One region of the Arthrobacter sp. 01L42 genome, then DNA from elsewhere that is predicted to be linked to it. Evidence: riboswitches for the same ligand, from Rfam matches in the RefSeq annotation. Region 1 holds a riboswitch; the other holds the start of a gene.

Region 1 (8,183 bases):
AATCTCACTGCGGTCTTCGACAGAGAAGCGGGTAGTCAGACAGTGGCCGGCGCCCGAGGATTAGCGGTTGTTATCGATGGATTGGATGAGACAGATAGTTCGGCCGCCGAGAACATTTTGAACGATTCTCGCGTATTTCTTGCTAGCAGCCCACGTTCATCAGTCCTGCTAACTACACGTCCGGGTGTGGTCGGTATGCGCGATGGCGAGGAAGTTCCTGTCCCACCTCTGACGAACGAGGATGCAGCCAGCCTCGTTGACGCCGCATCTGGGGAATCACGCAATAGCTACTACCGGCTTCCGGGGCCCCTCAGGGAGAGTGTACGCCGACCGCTATTTGCCATCGCCGCGGGAAGGGCGCTAGCGGGCGGCGATGCGCCTCTTAGCGCTGCCGGCCTGTTGAGCCAGATAGTTGAGAAGGCCCTTCGGAGGGGGCAGGAGCGGACGCGAATTGAATCGCAGCATATAGTGGCCAATCTGACTGAGTTGGCCGTCCGGCTGACAAACGATCCGTCTGAAAGCCGCGTTCTCGATTACTCGACACGTGCAGTCGCGGAGGCATCACGCCTTGTTTCGGCGGACTCTGAAGGAGGGTGCCAGTTCAGTCTTGCCATTATCCAACAATGGTTCGCAGCTCAGGCCCTTATCAGCGATCCTGCTAGGGCAGAAGATGCTTTCCGCGACCAGGTGGCCTTTGGCCGATGGCGGTGGGCCATCGCGATCGTTATTGCCGCCGGATCGAATTCGAACGTGGACAGATTTCTAAGCCGTGCCATGATGTGCAATCCAGGCGCTGCTTCGTGGCTCCTGGATCAAGCAAGCGTCTCCTCTATTAGCCGTCCCGCCGCCGCGCCGCCGCCATTGATCGAAGTACAGTCTCGCCTTCTCAAATCCGGCCGCTCCTGGGCGGATGCGTTGGGACCGCTGGCTTCAAAGGTGCTCCCAGTTAACCCGCCAGAGCATGGTGGCCTCAGGCTGGGCGTTCGACTCGAGGCGGACGGCATCGCCTATTCATGGTCCAGGGAACCACAAGAATCGGATTCAACCACTACCTTGCCCACTTCGGTGCAACTCTTCGGGGCGGACGATGACAGTTGGTCGGGCATGACCTGGAAGAGATTCGGACACGACGCAGCTTGGCCTTGGAACTTCGTGCGATCCGACATCAACGAGAAATTAGAGACCACAATGCGCACGTCCGCGCTCCTCGGCGGTACATCCGGGGTGTGGGCGGACGAAGCCGCCTACAAGTTCTGCCGCGCTTGGGCTGATCAGCGCACGGTTTTCCACAAACCGATAGAGTGCGGCGGACTGATCCAGCTCCTCGACGGGCTATTGAAGGACGACCCGGATATCGTCATACAGGCACCCCGAGCCCCAGCCCTGGAGGCTAGGTGGTTGCGCGACTACCTAGGACAACAGCCGGGCGGCGTTCTGCATAGGCCCCTCCCAACACCGGATGTGCAGGCGCCAGACAGCGGATGGGTGTGGGGTGTCTATAGCCAAGAGCGCCTTCTAGAATACGCCGTGGAGCTGTATGGCAGAGCATGCCTAGCCTACGAAGAATTGTGTTCTCACACATTTCGGAAGTTCGATTGGGCCTTGTCACTACTTTCCCAGCGACCAATAAGTGTGGTCGGGGTGCTCAGAATTGGCCACAGGACCGGCTGGGACGGGGCGCCCGCCGTTAGCTTCCGGGTGCTTCCCACGAAACTCATGAAACAGGCCACTACGGATTCCCCGCATGACTGGATGATGTCGAGGACAGGACGCTGTGCCCTGAGGTTCGAGATCGAACAAGAGGAGTGGGGCTTCGAGCCAGAGATTGGAATCAGCAACGAGGCGCTCAACGAGTGGATGCAGACCGCCCGAGCATCGTCGCCATTCGTGCGTTTCTCCAGCGTTGGCTCTTTGCTAGAAACCAACCACGATAGAGCGTCGAGTGAAATCGCCCTGAATTGGCTTGCCGATGACCTGAAAGCAATTGGTATGTTCTCCGGCAACGCACGCATTGACTAACCCAGGTCCGCTGAGAGTTAGAGCGCCTTCCTATAGTGGGCGCCAGATTTCCTGCTCAGCAACATGAATGTCCTGCTGCGAAATTACGCCGGGTCCATCATCGGCGGTTGCAAAGACTTCTTGGATGCTTGCCCTGGTCGAACCGGCTGCACCGATTCGCCGTCTACGCCTCCCGCAGCACACCAACCGCGGCCACCAAATACGGCACCGGATCCGGGTCCGTCCCCGCGGCCCACTGCATCCAGGCCTCGAACGTCGCGCCGATCAGCGCTGCGCACAGATACCCCGCGATATCCTCGCGCACCCCGGCCGAAACCAGGTACGTCCGCGTCCTCTCCCGCTGCGGCACAAGGGACTCGTAGCTCCGGCTCGCCAGCTCGGGGTGTTCGGGGATCAGCCGGAGCCGGCCCCGCGTGACCGCCAGGTCCGGCAGAACAGAAACCTCGGCGACCGCAGCCTCGCGCAGGCCCGCCAGGACGTCGCTGTCGGCCCCGCCGGCAGCGCGGGCTGACTCCAGCACCCGGCCGGAGGCCTCGTCTACGGGCTTGCGGCCGCCGGCGGACGCATCGACGCCTTGGCGAACGTGGCCGGCATCATGGACAACTTCGCCCCGATCTACGAAGTGGACGACGACACCTGGGACCGCGTCTTCCGGATCAACGTCACCGCCCTCATGCGCCTGACCCGCGCGGTGGTGCCGCTGATGCTGGACGCCGGGACCGGCTCCGTGGTCAACGTCGCCTCCGAGGCCGGCCTGCGCGGGTCCGCCGCCGGCGCCGCCTACACCGCGTCCAAGCACGCCGTCGTGGGCCTGACCAAGAACTCGGCCGCGATGTACGGGCCGAAGGGCCTGCGCTTCAACGCCGTGGCCCCCGGCCCCACCATCACCAACATCGTGGCCACCTGGGGATCCCAGCTCGCGGCCGAACGCCTCGGCCCGCTGATGCAGGCCACCGTCCCCACCCCCGCCACCGCCGCGCAGCTCGCCGCGTCCATCACCTTCCTGCTCAGCGACGACGGCACCAACATCAACGGCGCCATCCTCGCCTCCGACGGCGGCTGGTCCGCGCTGTAGGGGAGCGGCACCCCACGCAAGCGGACGACGGCGGGAAGTCCCGCCGTCGTCCGCTGGATCGGGATCAAATCCGTGATTGCACCATCGGATCCGCTGGTGCAATCACGTCCACACATCGCGGGTGAGCCCGGATTTTACGTGGACGGGAAGGTGGGCACGTCCGGCCACCGGCGGGCGGCAATGGATTTGGCACCCAGCCCTGCCAACGCGATGACCAGAGCCAGCAAGATTTTGGGAGGTGCTCCGCCCGCGGGTCCAAGCGTTACCGCCAGGATTTGCCGACTCATCAACAGCATCTCCTGCAGGTCGCCAGCCAGGATACGAGTCCCCAGGACGTAGTTGACCGAGATGAACAGGGCGGGAACAAACCACAACAGGGCAAGGTTCACGGCCCACACCGCGGTCCGCCGCGCAGGACGAAGGCCGCACCATGCCAGGGCGCCACCAACGAGGACGGCGGGAATCCAGAGAGCGATTGACGGCACTGCGACGGGGACGTTGATGTGCCCAACGAAGCCGACAACCCACTCCACCGTCCACGAAGCGAACGGCACCGCCACGAGTCCGGCGCCCAATGCCGCCAGGCTCCGGGTCCTTGAACAGAGCAGCAGGTGCGCCACGAGGGCAGCAGCGAGGGATGCGGTCACGCCCGCGAGCAGCCCGGCGAAGTACAGGCTCGCCATTGTTCCGCCCGCCAAGCCGCCGTCGAGCACTGTGAAGGACTGGACGGCAGCCGTGAACTGGACCACAAGAACGCCGGCTGCCGCGCACCACGTCACCAGTCGCCGTCGGGCGGGGGACCAGATGCGCACCGCGAGTCCGGCCGCTGCACCTCCTACGGTGAGGAGGGCTACGATCGTGGTGAGTTCGTACTGGCTTAGCGGCAGTAACGACACAGGCATCTGGTCTGGAACGACCTCTGCGCCCCACAAGTTCTGCAACGGGAGCTGTGCGCCGGATACCAGCCATGGGCCCAAGCCGAGCAATCCTGCGAGGATCCCGATCAGCCACCCCCAAGCGGCATCCCCGGCGGGAGTCCTGCTTGGTGGTCTGCTGGGAGCTGCCTGTTCCATCGCTTGATCCGGAAGGCTCACGGAGGCTCCTTGCGTATGAGCGCTCTGGGAGGGACGCGCATGAAAATGTAAAGTATCCCGTTTAGAATAATGCACCGAATGGACTAACCCCCTGGGTCCGATCCACGAGGTGGACGACGACCTCTGGGACCGCGTGTTCCGGATCAACGACACGGCCCTCATGCGCCTCACCCACGCAAGCGGACGACGGCGAAGAGCTCCCGCCGTCGTCCGCGGGACAGCGACTCAATTGAAATAAATTTTGCATCCTGCCCGGGAACCGGATAAATTGTGAGCTGTGTCACCGACCAGTGGCACAGCTTATGATCTGCGGCGGGAGAGTCCTGCCGGTACGTTCAGCAGGCGCCGTAGGAGCAAATCCTCCCCAGGAATCTCTCAGGCCCACGTACCGCCGCGGCAAGGCAACTCTGGAAAGCAGTCCGGGCAACCGGGCTCACCGACGGTGCAAGTGGCGCGCTGCTATCAGCAGGGCAAAACGGAAACTCTCAGGTCCAATACAGAGCGGGGAGGAACCCGAATCATCGTGGCGTCTTGATGCCACCTGAATTATGGAGTTCCTCTCATGACGGTTCAATCGTCCCCGTCCACCTTCGCAGACCGCCACATCGGCGCCCGCCGCCAGGCCGACATCGACACCATGCTCAAGGCCGTCGGCTACGACAGCGTTGATGGCCTCGTTGACAACGCGGTCCCCGATTCCATCCGCCAGGAAAAGCCCCTCACCCTGGACAGCGCCCTCAGCGAAGTCCAGGTGCTGGCCGAACTGCGCAAGCTCGCCTACAAGAACAAGACGGCCGTGCAGATGATCGGCCAGGGCTACTACGACACCGTCACCCCGCCGGTGATCCGCCGCAACATCCTCGAAGCCCCCGCCTGGTACACCGCCTACACCCCGTACCAGCCGGAGATCTCCCAGGGCCGGCTCGAGGCGCTGCTGAACTTCCAGACCATGGTCCAGGACCTCACCGCGCTCCCGGTCGCCAATGCGTCCCTCCTGGACGAGGCCACCGCGGTTGCCGAGGCCGTGCTTCTCATGCGCCGCGCCAACAAAAACAAGTCCGCTGCCGGGGCCAAGACCGTCCTCGACGCCGACTGCCTCCCGCAGACCATTGCCATCGTCAGGGGCCGAGCGGAGGCGCTGGGCTTCGAGGTGCAGGTCGCTGACCTCTCCGCCGGTCTGCCCGACGGCGACATCAACGGTCTCGTCCTCCAGCAGCCGGGCGTCTCCGGCCGGGTGTGGGACCAGTCCGGCGTGATCGCGGAGGCCAAAGAACGCGGCGCACTGGTCACCGTGGCGGCGGATCTGCTTGCCCTGACCCTGATCACCCCTCCGGGCGAGCAGGGCGCGGACATCGCCGTCGGATCCACCCAGCGCCTGGGCGTGCCGCTGTTCTTCGGCGGCCCGCACGCCGCGTACATGGCGGTGCGCGAGGGCATGGAACGCACGCTCCCCGGCCGCATCGTCGGCGTCTCCAAGGACAACGCCGGTGTCCCGGCCTACCGCCTGGCCCTGCAGACCCGCGAGCAGCACATCCGCCGTGAGAAGGCCACGTCCAACATCTGCACCGCCCAGGCGCTGCTGGCCATCGTGTCCTCGTTTTACGCCGTTTACCACGGCCCCGACGGGCTGAAGGCGATCGCCCAGACCGTCCACAACAACACCCGCGCCCTTGCCGCCACGCTGAAGATCGTCGGCCGGGAACTGGTGAGCGACTCCTTCTTCGACACCCTCACGGTCCGCGTGCCCGGCAAGGCCGCCAAGGTCATCGCCGCCGCCGAGGCCCGGGGCATCAACCTGCGGCTCATCGACGCGGACACAGTTGGCGTGTCCGTCGATGAAACCACGACGCCGGAGGTCCTCTCCGCGGTCGTCGTCGCCTTTGGCGCCGGCCCGGTGGTGGAGGCCAAGGGCTTCGAACTGCCCGAGACGGTGCTGCGCACCTCCGACTTCCTGCAGCACCCGGTGTTCAACACGCACCGCTCCGAAACCCAGCTGCTGCGCTACATCCGCAAGCTCTCGGACCGCGACCTCGCCCTGGACCGCACCATGATCCCGCTGGGCTCCTGCACCATGAAGCTGAACGCCACGGCCGAGATGGAAGCCATCTCCTGGCCGGAGTTCGCCTCCATCCACCCGTTCGCGCCGGACTCCCAGACCGAGGGCTGGCGGGAACTCATCAGCGGCCTCGAAGCTGACCTCGCCGAAATCACGGGCTATGACCAGGTCTCCATCCAGCCGAACGCCGGCTCCCAGGGCGAGCTCGCCGGCCTGCTGGCCATCCGCGGCTACCACCACTCCCGCGGGGAGGCCCAGCGCAACGTCTGCCTGATCCCGGCCTCCGCGCACGGCACCAACGCCGCCTCCGCCGTGCTGGCCGGCATGAAGGTCGTGGTCGTGGCCACGGCTTCGGACGGCACGATCGACCACGCGGACCTGACGGCCAAGATCGAGCTGCACAAGGATGCGCTGTCCTGCATCATGATCACCTACCCGTCCACCCACGGTGTGTACGACACAGACGTCCGCGAGGTCTGCGACTCCGTGCATGCGGCCGGTGGGCAGGTCTACGTCGACGGCGCCAACCTCAACGCCCTCGTCGGGCTGGCCCAGCCGGGCAAGTTTGGCGGTGACGTCTCGCACCTGAACCTGCACAAGACCTTCTGCATCCCGCACGGCGGCGGCGGACCGGGCGTCGGCCCGGTCGCGGCCAAAGCCCACCTGGCGCCGTTCATGCCAGGGGACGCGAACAAGGTCGAACCGGGAAAGGGAGTTGCCATCTCCGCTTCGCGTTACGGATCCGCCGGTGTGCTGCCGATCTCCTGGGCGTACGTGAAGTTGATGGGCGGCCAGGGCCTCACCGAGGCCACCAAGTCCGCGCTGCTCGCGGCGAACTACATCGCATCCCGGCTGGATGAGCACTTCCCGGTTCTCTACACGGGGGAGAGCGGCCTGGTGGCGCACGAGTGCATCCTGGATTTGCGGGAACTCACGGCCAGGACCGGCGTCACCGCTGAGGACGTGGCCAAGCGCCTCATCGACTTCGGCTTCCACGCCCCCACGCTGTCCTTCCCCGTGGCGGGCACCCTCATGGTGGAGCCCACCGAGTCCGAGGACCTTGCGGAGATCGATCGCTTCATCGAGGCGATGATCACCATCCGCCAGGAGATCGACCAGGTCTCCAACGGCGATTTCACGGTGGAGAACTCCCCGCTGCGCAACGCACCCCACACGGCAGCCGCCGTCGTCAGCACCGACTGGACCCGCGAGTACCCGCGTGAGCAGGCCGCATTCCCCGTCCACACACTCAGGCAGGACAAGTACTTCCCGCCGGTCGGACGCATCGACGGCGCCGCCGGAGACCGCAACCTGGTCTGCTCCTGCCCGCCGCTTTCCGAATTCGAAAACTAAGGATCCCTGATGAGTGAGAACTACACCGCTCTCTACGAGCAGCACAAAAAGGCCGGCGCCTCCTTCACGGACTTCGGCGGCTGGCAGATGCCGCTGAAGTACAGCTCCGAACTCGCCGAGCACCACGCCGTCCGCAACGCCGCGGGCCTGTTCGACCTCTCCCACATGGGCGAAGTCTGGGTCACCGGCCCGGACGCCGCGGCGTTCCTCGACTACGCCCTGGCCGGGAAGCTGTCGGCCGTGGCCGTCGGCAAGGCGAAGTACTCGCTGATCTGCCAGGAAGACGGCGGCATCATCGATGACCTCATCTCCTACCGCCGCGGTGAGGACAAGTACCTGGTGGTCCCCAACGCAGGCAACGCCAAGGTCGTGGCCGCGGCACTGGCCGAAAGGGCCGGTTCTGCCCAAGAAGGCGGGTTCGACGTGACGGTGGAAGACGTTTCCGCCCAGATCTCGCTGATCGCCGTCCAGGGCCCGAACGCCGAAGCCATCCTGCTGACGCTGGTCCCGGCCGAGCAGCATGTCCTGGTCACCGAGCTGAAGTACTACGCTGCGGTTGAGGTTCAGATCAACGGACAAGATCTGC
Region 2 (8,183 bases), on a different contig from region 1:
AGCGCCCGCCGCCGACGTCGGGAGCCCCGCGCACCCGGCGGCGGCCGTTGCCGGCGCCGTCGTGCACCCGTCCGCCGTCGGGAGCCCCGCGCACCCGTCCGCCGTCGGGAGCCCCGCGCACCCGGCCGCCGTCGCGCCGGGCAACGCTGCGGGTGCCCCGGCTCCGGGTCCGCTGACCGGCGTCGGCGATCTCGTGCTCCTGATCGGGCTGGGGGAGGACGCGATGGATACCGCCCTGGCCATGTCCATGGCCTCCGGAGGTGCCGATGTGCGCACCGCCGGTGAGCTCTCCGCCTATGGCCACCTGCACGTCGACGGACGCCAAAGTGCCACGGCCGCGCGCGCCCATGCCGTGGTGACGGAGCGCACCGTCCTGGTGGCGTTCGGACTGGGCAAAGCCCGCAACGCCCTGGCCCGGGTGCCGTCCGTGGCGGCGCTCTCCGCCGACCAGGTCTGGGTTGTGGTCGATGCCGGACGCAAGCACGAGGACACGGCGCGCTGGGTCGGCGTGCTGTCCGCCCAGCTCAACGTGACCGCGGTGGCGGTGGTCGGCGCCTCGGAGACCGGGTCGCCTGAAAGCGTCAATGGCCTGGGACTGCCCGTCGGCTGGATCGACGGGCGCCCCGCCGGGCCCGAACCGACATGGCAGAACCGGCGGGAATCGTACGATGCTCCCCGGACTGAAGGGTAGATTGAGAGGATGCTGGTACTTACACGCAAGCCGGGCGAACAGATCATGATCGGCGACGGCATCGTCATCACTGTTCTGGAAGGCCGCGGCGACGGTGTTCGGATAGGCATTGAGGCGCCCCGCGGTGTGCCGATCCAGCGCCGGGAAGTCATCGAAGCCATAGCGGCGGCGAACCTCGCGGCGGCGGAAGCGGGCCCGGACGCCGAGGAAGCGCTGCGCGGCCTCATGCCGCCGCGCGCCACTCCCGCCGACGGCTGAGGACCCGCACCGGATCAGACATGGTCCCCGCCGAGATACTGGGCCAGGAGCGGCTGGGCTGAACGCCGGAGCACGGCGAGGGACCGCTCCAGGTTTCCTCCCATGGTCAGCTGGTCCAGAAGCCCGGCCGTGCCCGCCGGGCCGGCGCGTCCCGGCATCGGGAGGCTCCGCAGCGCGTCCTCATTCACGCGGGAAGCCTCGCCCAGCCGGGCCAGGAGTGCGTGCAGGGCGTCCAGATGCTCGCGCAGGATCTCGGGCCAGGGCCCGGCGGGAGCGGCCGCAATCAGTTCGACGAGCGTGGTCTGTGCCGGCAGGCCCCATTGGGCCGCCACGGCAGCAGACTCGACGCTCCGGGCCAGGGCTTCGAAGCGCAGGCGGTCCAGCACGGTTTCAATCTCGGAGGCCATGAAGCTCAGCCATTCCAGATTCCCGGCCACGACGTGCAGGCGCTGCGTTTCCAGCCTGAAGAGGAGTAGCTCCAGCTGCCGCCGCTCCTGCCACAGTGCCGCGGAGAGATCACTTGCGCTCATGTGCCCCATTCTCTTTCCGCCCCGTGAATCACAGCTTCGGGGCGGTCACCGCATTTTTCACACAGCTTTTCCCTGAGGGTACACGCAGATCTTGGAACAGGTGATAGGTTTCCTCCATGGGTGCTGCGCCCTACTTGCGAACGCTGACTCCAATGGGGGGAGCACCGGTCGGTTTTGGGTGCGGCTCTCGGCGTTTTAAGGGTCGAGGACCCTTCGGATCCGGTCTCATGGGGGGACACAGTATTGAATCGCGTGGAACGCAACGAGATGGTCACGCAGCACCTTCCGCTGGTGGGGTATCTCGTCTCAGATTTGTGCTCGAAGGCGTCACACCTTTCTCGCGATGACTTGGCGTCAGCCGGCGCTATTGCCTTGATTACCTCGGCCGATTCGTTCGATCCAGGCCTCGGGGTGCCGTTCGGCGCTTTCGCGCGCCGGCGTATCCTTGGCGCCTTCGCAGACGAGATGCGGGCCAGCGACTGGGCCACCCGATCCGCCCGCCGCCGGATCAAGGAAACCATGTCCGTGCAGGAAACCCTGGCGTCCGCCCTGGGCCGCACCCCCACAGTGGACGAGATCGCCTCTGCCCTGGGCGTCCAGCAGAGCGTTGTGGAGGCCGCGCTCGCGGATGCCTCGCGCACATTGACGCCCCTCGACGAGGCCGTGGTGGACACCCTGGCCGCCGAAACCCTCACCCCGGAACACTCCGTGCTCGCGGACGAACGGCTCCAGTACCTTCGGGCCGCCGTGAAATCCCTTCCGGAACGGATGCGCTACGTGGTGGAGGAGATCTATTTCGGAGACCGCACGGTCAAAGACCTGGCCGCGGAACTCGGGTCCACGCACGCAGCGGTGTCCCAGCAGCGTTCGGAAGCCATCCGGCTCATGCGCGACGGCCTGAGCGCCCACTACGCCGACGACCCCGAGCAGCCGTTCCAGCCCCAGTCCAGGATTACCCCGAGGCGGCGCAACGACTACCTCACCCAGCTGTCCGAATCCACCTCCGGCGGCATCACACGGGCCGTGTTCCCGCGTGGGCCCATCCTCAACGAGGCCGTCTAAACCGCCCCCAAAACGGTTAGTAAGCCGACTTAGTAAGCTGACCGAGAAATTCCTCCCAGAAGCGTCGCGGCCCGGCGCCGCGCTGCGGTAGCGTCGGAAGCATCGGCCGGGGTGCCAGCAATGGCATGCGCGGCCCGCACGGCACCGGTTCTATCGAGGAGGATTCATGAAAGCATCACCAACATTGACGACCAACCTGCAGGCAGTACTGGTGGACCTGATCGAACTCCACGTTCAGGGCAAGCAGGCACACTGGAACATCGTCGGGACCAACTTCAGGGACCTTCACCTCCAGCTGGATGAAATCATCGACGCCGCCCGGGGATTCGCGGATGACCTTGCCGAGCGCATGCGTGCCCTCCACGCCCTCCCGGACGGCCGAAGCTCCACGGTTTCCAAGTCCACCGCACTGGCCGAGTTCCCGAAGGGCCTGATCAACACGAAGGACGCCATCGAGCGGATTGTCGCCGCGCTTGAGGCGGCCGTCGGCACCATGCGCAAGGTCCATGACGAAGTGGACGAGGAAGATCCCACCACCGCGGATCTGCTGCACGAGTTCATCGCCAAGTTTGAGCAGTACGCCTGGATGGTGAATGCCGAGACCATGCGGGCCACTGCCAGCGTGACCACCCCGGACAGCAAGTAGGAACTGGCTCCCACCAGCCCCCCCAAAAAAACAGCAGCGTCCGGCGCCGGGTATCCTCCCGGCGCCGGACGCTGCTGTTTAAGGGCTGGACCCCCCTGGGTGCTGACGACTGCTGCTGACGACGGCGTGACGCTGACGGCGGCGTGACGCTGACGGCGGCCGCTGAGCCCTATTGGGCCTTCGGCACCGACCGCAGGACGACGGCGGCCAGGACGCAGGCCCCGGACATCAGGACCAGTGCAATGGACGCAGTGACGTGCACGCCCGAGTCGAAGGCGGTGCGCGCGGCCGCCGTCACCGCCTCGGCCAGGGGCGCCGGAAGCATCCGGGCCAGATCCACAGCGCCGGCCAGGGTTTCACCGGCCTGGCTGGTGGCCGCCGCCGGGGCGAGTTCGGACACGCCCGCGGGAAGCCGGAGATTGCCCTGGTAGGAGGCCGTCAGGATTGAGCCGAGAATCGCCGTACCCAGCAGGGACCCCACTTCGTAGCCGGTCTCGGAGATAGCGGCGGCTGCCCCTGCCTTATCGGCGGGCGCCGCGCCCAGGATCAGGTCATTGGAGATCGTCTCCGCGGCCCCCACCCCCAGGCAGAGCACCAGCAGGGCGGCAAGGAGCAGCGACGGGCCCTGGCTGTGGTCGCCGAATGCCACCACGAAATAGCCCGCCGCGCTCAGCAGCAGGCCGCCGGCCACCACAAAGCCGGGCCGCACCTTGCGCACCAGCGGGACCACGAGCAGCCCCGCTACAACCGTGGCGATGAGGGCCGGGACCATGGCGACGCCGGAGGCCGAGGGGGACTGGCCCTCCAGCAGCTGCAGGTGCTGGGCCAGGAAGAGAATGAAGCCGTTGAAGGAGAACAGTGCCAGGACGTTGGCCACAATGGCCGTACTGAAGATCCGGTTGCCAAACAGGCTGACGTCGAGCATCGGCGCGGTGCTGTGGTCTGTCCTGTGGATACGGGCAAGCGCGCGTTGCCGCCGGATGAACACATAGCCCATGAGCAGGCCGGTTCCGATGCTCGCGAAGGCCTCGGGAGCCGGCCCGTGGGTGGCAAGGGCTTTGATCCCGTAGACCACCGGCACCATGACCAGCAGGGACAGGGCAATGCTGGGCACGTCCACCCGGCCCGGCTTCGGATCGCGGGATTCCGGGATCAGGGCCGGCCCGAGCAGCAGCAGCGGCAGGATGATCGGCACCGCGACCAGCAGGACGGCGCCCCACCAGAAGTGTTCCACCAGCCAGCCGCCGACAATCGGGCCGAGGGCGGCGCCGCCGGAGAAGCCGGCGGCCCAGATTGCCACCGCCAGCCTGCGCCGGTTGGGCTGCGGAAAGATGTTCCGGATCAGCGACAGCGTGGATGGCATCAGCATGGCGCCGAACAGGCCAAGCCCGGCGCGGCCGGCGATCAGCCATTCCGCACTCGGCGCGAACGCCGTCACGGCGGACACCGCGGCAAAGCCTGCGCTGCCCACGAACAGCAGCCGGCGCCGGCCGATCCTGTCGCCCAGGGAACCCATCGCGACCAGGAGTCCGGCCAGGACCAGGGGGTAGGCGTCGACGATCCAGAGCAGTTCGACGCCGGAGGCGGTCAGGCTGCTGGCGATGGCCGGCAGGGCGAACGTGAGCGCGGTGTTGTCCACGGCCACGAGCAGGACGGGGAACATCAGCAGGGCCAGCGCCACCCAGTCACGCCACGGTGCCCGGGGCCCGGTGGCCGCAGGAGTGCTGGTGGCTACGGTGATCGATGAAATGCTCATGAGAATAACTGTACCGTCTGGACGGTACAGTTAAGAAATGCGCGCGCGGACAGGCATGATGGGAGGCATGCCCAGGAAACCCGTCGCCCGCGAGGCCGTCCTCGATGCCTTCGAATCCCTGCTCATCGAAGTCGGTGAACGCGCCGCGACGCTGGACGCCGTCGCGCGCCGGGCCGGCGTCTCCAAGGGCGGCCTGCTCTACCATTTCCCGACCAAAGAGGCCATGATCGCGGTCCTGCTGGAACGGCTGGACCGGCTTCTGGCTGCGGATGTTGCGGCCATGGCGGCAGCCCCGGAAGGGGCGGCGGCGTACTTCATCAAGTCCTCGGTGTGGGCGGACACGCCCATGGACCGGGTCTTCGTGGCGGCTACGCGGCTCGCCGAGGTGGCGCACGGGGAAACCCTCCGCCGCTTCGCCGCCGGCCAGGCGAGCTGGCTGGAACTGCTGGCGGCCGACGTCGGGCCCGCCATGGCGAAGGCCGTCCTGTGCATGGGGGACGGGCTGTACTTCAACGCCATGCTGGCGCGGGGTCCCGGCGGGCCGCCGCCGGAAGTCGAGGCGGACGTCCAGAGCCTCCTGGCCGCCGTCGAGCGCCTGCGCGGCTGAAGCCCACACCCACACCCACCCCTACTCCCCGCCGACCCCCCCTTACTCCCCGCCGAATTCGCCGGAAGCGTTCGAGTACGCCGGAAAGTTGCGGCGACTCCGGGCGTTTCCGGCGAAATCGCGCCGCCGGATTGGCCGCCGGGTGGCTCGTGGCCCGTAACCTGGGTCCGCCGCCGGGAGGGAGTTTGCGGACGCGCGCTCGGCATAGGACAATGAGAGCTGTGACTGTTGTCACCCCCGATTGAACACCCAATTAAATACGCCTTTGATCTGCGGCGGGAGAGTCCTGCAAGTAGGTACAAGCAGGCGCCGTAGGAGCAAACCCTCCCCAGGAATCTCTCAGGCCCATGTACCGCCGCGGCAAGGCATCTCTGGAAAGTAGCAGGCGTGTCCCGGACATGCTGTGCTCACCGACGGTGCAAGCGGAGCCCTGAAACGCGGGCTGCGCGGAAACTCTCAGGTCCAATACAGAGCGGGGAGGAACCCGAATCAATGTGGCGTACCCTGCGCCGCCTGAGTTATGGAGTTCCTTGTGACTGTTACCCCAGCCTCCACGTCCTTCGTTGACCGGCATATCGGCGCGCGCCGCCAGGCCGACGTCGACGCCATGCTGAAGGCTGTCGGCTACGACACCGTCGACGCCCTGGTGGACACCGCCGTTCCGAAGGACATCCGCCAGGACGCCGACCTCGCGCTCGCCGCGGCCCTGAGCGAGGTCGAAGTCCTCGCCGAGCTGCGCAAGCTGGCGTCGAAGAACAAAACCGCCGTGCAGATGATCGGGCAGGGCTACTACGACACGCTCACCCCGCCGGTGATCCGCCGCAACATCCTCGAAGCCCCGGCCTGGTACACCGCGTACACGCCCTACCAGCCGGAGATCTCGCAGGGCCGGCTCGAGGCGCTGCTGAACTTCCAGACCATGGTCCAGGACCTCGTCGGCCTGCCGATCGCCAACGCCTCCCTGCTGGATGAAGCCACCGCCGTGGCCGAGGCCGTGCTGATGATGCGCCGCGCGAATAAGAACAAGACGGCGCACGACGGCAAGACCGTCCTCGACGCCGACTGCCTGCCCCAGACCATCGCGATCGTCAAGGGCCGAGCGGAGGCGCTGGGCTTCGAGGTCGAGGTCGCCGACCTCTCCAAGGGCCTGCCCGACGGCGTCATCAACGGCGTCGTCCTGCAGCAGCCGGGCGTCTCCGGCCGCGTGTTCGACCACACCGCCGTGATCGCCGACGCCAAGGAACGCGGCGCCCTCGTCACCGTCGCGGCAGATCTCCTCTCCCTGACCCTGATCACGTCCCCGGGCGAGCAGGGCGCTGACATCGCCGTCGGATCCGCCCAGCGCTTCGGCGTGCCGCTGTTCTTCGGCGGACCGCACGCTGCCTACATGGCCGTCCAGAAGGGGCTCGAGCGCTCCATGCCCGGCCGCCTCGTGGGTGTCTCCAAGGACAACGCCGGCGTTCCCGCCTACCGCCTGGCCCTGCAGACCCGCGAGCAGCATATCCGCCGCGAGAAAGCCACCTCCAACATCTGCACCGCCCAGGCCCTGCTGGCCATCGTGGCTTCCTTCTACGCCGTCTACCACGGCCCGGACGGGCTGAAGGCAATCGCCCAGTCGGTCCACGTCCACGCGAAGACCATCGCCGCCTCCCTGAAGGCCGCCGGCCTGGATGTGCTGCACACCTCCTTCTTCGACACCATCACCGTCTCCGTGCCGGGCCGGGCAGCTGAGATCATCGCGGCAGCCGACGCCAAGGGCGTCAACCTGCGCGCCATCGACGCCGACACCGTCGGCATCTCCGCCGACGAGGCCACGACGGTTGCCGTCGTCGCCGACGTCATAGCCGCGTTCGGCGCGTCCGTGACTGCCGCGGCTGCAGGCACGGACACTGCGTTCGGCCTGGACCCCGCCGTCGAGCGCACCTCCGACTACCTGCAGCACCCGGTGTTCAACACGCACCGTTCCGAGACCCAGTTGCTGCGCTACATCCGTCGCCTCTCGGACCGCGACCTTGCCCTGGACCGGACCATGATCCCGCTGGGCTCGTGCACCATGAAGCTGAACGCCACCGCCGAGATGGAAGCCATCTCCTGGCCGGAGTTCGCCTCCATCCACCCGTTCGCCCCGGAATCCCAGACCGCCGGCTGGCGTGAACTGATCGAGGACCTCGAAGGCCAGCTGACCGAGATCACCGGCTACGACCAGGTCTCCATCCAGCCCAACGCCGGTTCCCAGGGCGAGCTCGCCGGGCTGCTGGCGATCCGCGGCTACCACCTCTCCCGCGGGGAGGCCCAGCGCAACGTCTGCCTGATCCCGGCCTCCGCGCACGGCACCAACGCCGCCTCCGCCGTGCTGGCCGGCATGAAGGTCGTGGTCGTGGCCACGGCTTCGGACGGCACGATCGACCACGCGGACCTGACCGCCAAGATCGAGCTGCACAAGGACGCGCTGTCCTGCATCATGATCACCTACCCGTCCACGCACGGGGTGTACGACGCCGATGTCCGCGAGGTATGCGACGCGGTCCACGCCGCCGGCGGCCAGGTCTACATCGACGGCGCCAACCTCAACGCCCTGGTCGGGCTGGCCCAGCCCGGCATGTTCGGCGGCGACGTCTCGCACCTGAACCTGC

What was found. Region 1 has a riboswitch for glycine ahead of gcvP (aminomethyl-transferring glycine dehydrogenase). Riboswitches for the same ligand answer to the same signal wherever they lie in the genome.
Region 2: linked by a shared signal. The riboswitch ahead of gcvP (aminomethyl-transferring glycine dehydrogenase) and the one ahead of gcvP (aminomethyl-transferring glycine dehydrogenase) in region 1 are both predicted to bind glycine.

The regions. Positions count from the first base shown of each region.
Region 1 covers NZ_JBFTSL010000006.1:110,971-119,153, reverse strand. Annotated here, with positions in the region: gene AC1DN2_RS06960 (hypothetical protein) at 469-2,019, shown strand; gene AC1DN2_RS06955 (hypothetical protein) at 2,183-2,539, opposite strand; partial or broken gene AC1DN2_RS06950 (SDR family oxidoreductase) at 2,564-3,094, shown strand; gene AC1DN2_RS06945 (hypothetical protein) at 3,229-3,996, opposite strand; glycine riboswitch at 4,492-4,589, shown strand; glycine riboswitch at 4,591-4,698, shown strand; gene gcvP (aminomethyl-transferring glycine dehydrogenase) at 4,751-7,597, shown strand; gene gcvT (glycine cleavage system aminomethyltransferase GcvT) at 7,607-8,183, shown strand, end outside.
Region 2 covers NZ_JBFTSL010000026.1:5,633-13,815, reverse strand. Annotated here, with positions in the region: gene AC1DN2_RS19080 (hypothetical protein) at 1-691, shown strand, start outside; gene AC1DN2_RS19075 (carbon storage regulator) at 701-949, shown strand; gene flgN (flagellar export chaperone FlgN) at 964-1,479, opposite strand; gene AC1DN2_RS19065 (sigma-70 family RNA polymerase sigma factor) at 1,723-2,541, shown strand; gene AC1DN2_RS19060 (Dps family protein) at 2,708-3,187, shown strand; gene AC1DN2_RS19055 (MFS transporter) at 3,357-4,943, opposite strand; gene AC1DN2_RS19050 (TetR/AcrR family transcriptional regulator) at 5,011-5,550, shown strand; glycine riboswitch at 5,817-5,915, shown strand; glycine riboswitch at 5,917-6,031, shown strand; gene gcvP (aminomethyl-transferring glycine dehydrogenase) at 6,071-8,183, shown strand, end outside.